Tomitella gaofuii: one gene and its partner. The protein of the gene in region 2 interacts with the protein of the main gene of each other region in a pairwise test. Links are inferred from orthologs where the notes say so. Each region holds a gene or a part of one and is shown on either strand. Other genes may lie near its edges. The genes, in order: moeA and H4F70_RS14540.

What was found.
Region 1: the proteins of H4F70_RS14540 (region 2) and moeA interact in binary tests that used the Escherichia coli proteins (3 or more experiments, as listed by UniProt). The link is inferred for Tomitella gaofuii from one-to-one orthologs.

The regions. Positions count from the first base shown.
Region 1 is NZ_CP059900.1:3,609,435-3,612,550, reverse strand. What follows is about bases 161-2,963. They hold moeA (molybdopterin molybdotransferase MoeA), read right to left. Parts: upstream 2,279-2,963; coding sequence 1,043-2,278; downstream 161-1,042. Other genes in these bases: H4F70_RS16790 (hypothetical protein), read left to right, coding at 2,779-2,963; H4F70_RS16800 (phosphatidylserine decarboxylase), read right to left, coding at 161-907. Outside these bases: more of H4F70_RS16800, read right to left, coding at 119-160; more of H4F70_RS16790, read left to right, coding at 2,964-3,116. UniProt on the Escherichia coli protein: Catalyzes the insertion of molybdate into adenylated molybdopterin with the concomitant release of AMP.
Region 2 is NZ_CP059900.1:3,144,418-3,147,523, forward strand. What follows is about bases 314-3,106. They hold H4F70_RS14540 (molybdenum cofactor guanylyltransferase), read right to left. Parts: upstream 2,130-3,106; coding sequence 1,497-2,129; downstream 314-1,496. Other genes in these bases: H4F70_RS14530 (hypothetical protein), read right to left, coding at 314-836; H4F70_RS14535 (hypothetical protein), read right to left, coding at 910-1,335; H4F70_RS14545 (GNAT family N-acetyltransferase), read right to left, coding at 2,165-2,770; fdhD (formate dehydrogenase accessory sulfurtransferase FdhD), read left to right, coding at 2,914-3,106. Also shown: H4F70_RS14525 (valine--tRNA ligase), read right to left, coding at 1-43; more of H4F70_RS14530, read right to left, coding at 159-313. UniProt on the Escherichia coli protein: Transfers a GMP moiety from GTP to Mo-molybdopterin (Mo-MPT) cofactor (Moco or molybdenum cofactor) to form Mo-molybdopterin guanine dinucleotide (Mo-MGD) cofactor.

The DNA of each region.
Region 1 (3,116 bases), 460 kb from region 2 along the record:
GAACACAGTGCGGCGATGGTGATGGTGCTCGGCAGCAGCCGGATGGTGCTTACGCGCATGCCCTGGCGGTCGTCGGCGTCCTCTGCAGGCACCCCGCCCGGCGTGCCGACGGGGCCGCTCACCGGTCGGCCCGCCCGGCGTCGCCCGCGTCCGGCAGCTCGGCCAGGACGGTTTCTCCGCCGACGGTGCGCTGCCCGCGCTCGACGAGGATCCGCGACCCGGCGGGCAGGTACGTGTCCACGCGCGAACCGAAGCGGATCAGCCCGTAGGTCTCGCCGATGCCCAGCGTGGAGCCCTCACCGGTGCGGCACACGATACGCCGCGCCAGCAGCCCCGCGATCTGCACCGCGATCACACGGTGGCCGTCGGGCGTGCGCAGGGCCATGGCGTTGCGTTCGTTCACCTCGGCCGCATCGGGCAGGTCGGCCGAGAGGAACCGGCCCTTGCGGTACTCGATGCGCTCGACCACGCCGGTGACGGGGGAGCGTTGGGTGTGCACGTCCAGGACGGACAGGAAGACGCTGACGCGCGGCAGCGGGGCATCGCCCAGGCCGAGCTCGGCGGGCGGCGGGGCGTGGTCGACGAGCACGGCCTCGCCGTCCGCGGGCGCCACGACGACGCCGGGACGCGTGGGCGGGACGCGGGGAGGATTGCGGAAGAACGCCCCCGTCACCGCGGCCGCCGCGAGGGCAGGCCCGCGCACGTACCGCCGCCGTCGGCCCGCCAGCGCCACTGCCAGGGGCGCCGTCACGAACGGCACCCCCGCGCGGTCCATGGGCGGCACGGTGGAGCGGATCACGCGCACCGCGTGGGACGGGGAGAAGGCGGGCTGCCCGGGCGCGTGCGATCCGGGGGCGCCGGGGCTGCCCGGGCCTTCTGCGTCGGTGGACTTCGGTCGGCGCGCCACTGTGTTCAGTCGTCTCCTCGGTCGCGGCCCCCGCCCGCTGCGGCGTGGCGGGGCATCGGACCATTGTGCCAAGCGGCGGGCGTCCGGTCGCACCCGCGCAGGCCAGGGCGTCGCCGGGGCGAGAAGTCGGTCGGATCAGACGGCGAGATCCCAGACGGTCACCTCGGCGCCCGCGTCGAGCGCGGTGGTGTCCGCGGCGATCTCGAGCAGGCAGTTCGACGCGGCCATCCACCGCAAATGGTGCGACCCGGGAGGGCCGACGGTGGTGACTGTGCCGGCGTCGCGGTCGAACACGCCGCGCCGGAACTGCGTCTTGCCGGCGGGGGCGGTCAGGGGCTCCGACAATATGGCGCGTCGGCGGGGCCGTTCGGTGTCCCGGAACCCCATCGCGGCGCGCAGGGCGGGGCGCACGAACACCTCGAACGAGACGAGCGAGCTGACGGGATTGCCCGGCAACGTGATGACGGGTGTGCCGTCGACGATTCCCGCGCCCTGCGGCTTGCCCGGCTGCATCGCCACGCGCACGAACTCGACGCCCCTGCCGGCAAGAGCGTCCTTGACCACCTCGTAGGCGCCCATGCTCACCCCGCCCGAGGTGAGGACCAGGTCCGCGTCGGCGGACCGCAGCACGGACAGGAACGCGTCGGCGTCGTCGGCGACGAAGTGCGCCTGCTCGGCCACGGCCCCGGCCTCGCGCGCCGCGGCCGCCAGCATGATGCCGTTGGACTCGTGGATCTGCCCGGGCAGCAGGTCGCGCCCCGGTTCCACCAGCTCGCTGCCGGTGGACAGCACCAGCACCTTGAGCGGGGGCACGACGGTCGCCTTCGGCGCGCCGAGAGCGGAAAGCAGGCCCAACTGCGCGGCGCCCAGGGCGGTGCCCGCCTCCAGGACGACGGCGCCGGGGGTGACGTCGCTGCCGGCGCGCCGGATGTGGCGCCCGGCGGTGGGCGCGCGGCGGATGGCGACGCGGCCGGGAGCCACGTGGGCGCGCGGACTGCGCGAAGGGGGTCCGTCGAGGGGTTCCGTGTCCTCCACCGGCACTATCGCGTCGGCTCCCGCCGGGACGGGCGAGCCCGTCATGATGCGGTGCGCAGTGCCCGGCGCGAGCGGCGGGGTGTCGGTGCGGCCGGCGGGGATGTCGGCGGCCACGGGCAGGGCGACGGGTGCGTCCTCGGCGGCCGTGGCCACATCCTGGGCGCGGACCGCGTATCCGTCCATCGCCGAGTTGTCGAAGGCGGGGAGCGCGCGCCCGGCGACCAGGTCCGCAGCCAGGGGGCGCCCGGCCGCCCGGGCCAGGGGCAGGCCGGCCGCGGCGGTGGAGCGGGTGAGGAGGGCCGCGACCACGGCGCGGTGCTCGGCAACGGTGCGCATGGGGCCATTGTGCAGCACGGTCTTGCCATCGCGGCACCACCGGCTGCTCTGCGAAAGCCAGGGGGCGTGCGGTGCGGGTGCGGGCGTCATCCTGGTCGACGACCACGATCCGACGCCGCTGTGCCACCCGTTCGCGGCGGAGCGCGAAGGTGCGGCCTCACCGGGGGGACCGTCGAGGCGGGGCCGGAGACATCGGACGTCCATGAGTGGGGCGACCGCGGGTACGACGAGGCGTCACGTCGTTCGATCGGGTGACAGTCGCACGCGTGACAGGTGAACGCGGGATATTTTCAGTCCGCCTGGATTCGCCGGCCGTTGCGTGCATACCGTGAGTGCGCGCCCCGGCTCCGGCGGTGGTCTGCGGCAGTCATCGTCCATGCCTCGGCCCGTCGTCGCACTGCACAGCATCCCGGAGCGTGTGCCCGCGGTGAGCCTGCAGGACTGCGACCGCGAACCACGGATTCGGTGCACTCCGCACCATGAGACAAGGAGCCGTCAGAATGAGGATTCGATCAGCAGCAGCCCTGGCCTCGGCCGGGATCATCGCCCTCGCGGTGCCGGCCGTCGCGGCCGCCGCGCCGCTGACGGGCTCACTCGGCAGCGTCGGCTCGTCCGCCGCGCAGCCGACCTACGAGCTTCCCGCCAGCGGCAAACACAGCGGTGATGTGTCGAACGGTTGCACCGTCGACTGGCATGCGGCGACGAACTTCGCGCTCGACAGTTCCGCGACGGCGGACCTCGACGTGTTCGTGTCGCCGGAGTTCGACTCCGCGGGCTATCTGCGCACCGACAAGTGGCCGTCCTCGGACGGCATGTACTGGCGCACCGTCGCTGCCAC
Region 2 (3,106 bases):
GGCTGCCGCCCGGATTCGCGGCGGTATCGGGCTCACGGGTCACTGAGGGGTCCCTTCTCCAGGCTGGACTGGTCACCGCACGATTCTATGCGTCGCACCCCTGACCGGCGCGCTCGCCCGTCGGCCCCCGTGGCGGCCGCCACCTGCCGGCGCAGCGGTCAGTCGCCGCCCCCCTGGCCGGGCACCGGACCGGGCAGGTCCACCGGGGCCTCGCCGAGGGCGTCGTCGACCGAGGCGAACTCCCGGTCCGCCGGCACCGCGAACACCGACCCGTCACCGGAGTACTCCGCGCAGCCCAGAGTCGCGCCCTCCTCGATGCCGGCCGCCTGCTCTCCGCCCAGTTTCCGCGCGGCGTCGAGGTCCACCCCCATGCCCTCGATCATCTTCTTCATCCCGTCCGACGCGGGGCCGGTCGTCTTCATGCCGCCCGGCTCGTCATCGGACCACAGATAGGTGACGCCGTCGACGGTGAGCACGTGCCCGGCGGACGGCCCGGTGCCGCTGTCGATCCGCATGCGGTCTTCGCCGTGGACATATGCGGTCACCGTGTCGTCGGAGTCCTTCGCCGTGCACTCGATGAACTTGTCGCCGGCCATCGCCTGGGTGATGAGCCGGTGCGCGACGGTGTCATACAGCGCCCCGTCGGCTGGCGATGCGGAACCGGGCGGCGCGGCCGGGGAGGCCTGCGTGGACGGCGCCTGATCGGACGGCGCGGACTGCCCTGCCGCACCGTCGGAGGCCCCCGCCTCCGGGTCCGACGAGCCGCACCCGGCCAACACCGCCGCCGCCGCGACCGCCGCCGCGGCGCGCATCGCCGTGCGTACCGATCCGTCCATCCGTCCGCCTCCCACGCCGCGGGTCGCCGCCTGCCGTCCGGGCACCACTACTACACGAGACCGCCGCCGGCGGCTACGGGACCGTCTGGAACTCCACCTCGTCCGGCGCCACGAGCTTCGCGTCCACGTCGCCGTCCGCGGCGCATTCCATGTCCACCGTCGGCGAGGCCTTCTCCTGGTCGATCGCCTCCTGGATGTTGGGCAGAGTCATGCCCGTCTGCGAGTCGGCAGTCGTCTTCATGCCGGTGCCGCCGCCGTCCTTCCACACGTACACGTCGGAGCCGTCCCGGAGCAGATTCACCGTCTCGCCGTCGGACTGCGCCAGGATCCGGTAGCGGTCGCTGCCGGCGATGCTCATCGAGCCCGGCTGCTCCGCGTCGGTGATCTCGCAGGTGACCGCGCCCTCGCCGTCCATGGCCGACTGCATCATCGCCACCGCGTCACCCCCGGTGGCGGTGCCGCCGGAGTCCGACCCGCACGCCGCGAGCGGGAATGCCACGGCCGCGACCGCACCGAGCCCCGAAACGACACGGACGATTCCACGTGTGTGCATCACGCACTTTCCCCTCTGATCATGGGGCACCCGCCCGACCGGGGCCCGTTGCAACCTCGGCCCGGCGCTGCGCACGGGCCCACGCCCCCTCACGGGCCGACGACGGATCACACAATGCCATGGCCTCGGGCCGCGCGCGCATCTGCGGGGGTGTTGACGTTGAACACCGCCCGCGCGTCCGCTCCGCCGAGCACGACCCTGTGCACGGTCGCGCCCTCGAGGAAACCCCGCATACTCCGCCTCCCGGACCGGACGACCGCGTCGATCTCCTCGGCCAGGGCCGTCCTGTACACCCCGGCGAGGGGGTGGTCCCGGCCGCCGGCGACGGCGATCACCGCGTCGGGGGCCCCCGACGCGTCGGCAGGCCCTGCGGCGACTCCCTCGAGCAGCCGGCCGACCACCGCGGCGGTGAGGAGCGGCATGTCGGTGGCCGCCACGAACGCCCACCGGTACCCGGCGGCGCCGCCCGCGCGCAAACCCGCCTCCAGCCCGCGCAACGGACCCTCGTCCGGCACCGAGTCCACGACCATTTCGGCGCCGGCCGGCGCCGGAACCCGCTGACCGTCGGCGGCGACGACGAACACCCGCGGCAGCCGCGCGCGCAGCACCGCGACGACCGATTCGAGCATCGTCGCACCGCCCCACGCCATGGTGGCCTTGTCGCGCCCCATCCGGCGCGAACGGCCCCCTGCGAGCACGACCCCGCAGGCGGCGGTCGCGGACCCGGCGTGCACAGTCACTGCGCCGTCACCTCACCGTTTGCCGCGGGTCGGCGTCACGGCTGCTGCGGCTCGCGCCACATGCCCCACAGCGACGGCCCGTCCGGCACCCGGATCTCTCCGGTGGTGACGAACCCGAAACGCTCGTAGTACGGCAGGTTCCCCCGCTTGCTCGACTCGAGATAGGCGGGCGTGCCCTCCGCGTCGCACCGTTGCAGCCGGGAACGCAGCAGTGCCGACCCGTGGCCCAGTCCGCGCGCCTGGCGTCCGGTCCCGATCTCCGAGAGGTACCAGTGCGGCTCCGCGGGATGCGCCTGCGCCAGCGCATCGTCGACGACGCCGGCGAGGCGGGCCGCCCGGCCGAGCGCCAGCAGTTCCGCCGGCACCGACAGCAGCTGCGCCGCATGCGAGGCCTGCCACCGGCCCGGCGGATTCCACACCGCTGCACCCGCGAGGCGCCCGGACGGGCCGTCGGTGACCTCGACCCCGCCCAGGCCCAGGTGGTGGAACCGCAGCCCCACCACGAACATGCGCTGCAACGCCCCGGGCCGGGCATGCTCATCCGGGACGATCCACGACATGAGCGGATCGTCGTGGAACGCGTCCGCCAACACGCGGGCGACGCCGAGGACATCGTCACCGGTGGCAGGGCGGACACTCACCGCGGGACGGGATGGGATCTTCTGCGTGGGAGACACCGCACCAGGATGCCACTTCCCCGGCGGCACGCGCGTCCCGAACGCACGCGCACGTGTACCCGGGAACGGGTGTGCATCCGGCGCCGCCGCGGTCCAAGATGAGGGGCATGGGCCGCGTCACCACCCGCCGGCGGATCGTCCGGCGCACCCCCGAAGGGCACCACACCCGCCAGGACACGCTGGTGGTCGAGGAGCCGCTGCAGATCCGCGTGGACGGCGCCCCGCTGACCGTCACCATGCGCACTCCCGGCGACGACATGGACCTCGTGCACGGGTTCCTGCTGGCGGAGGGGATCGTGA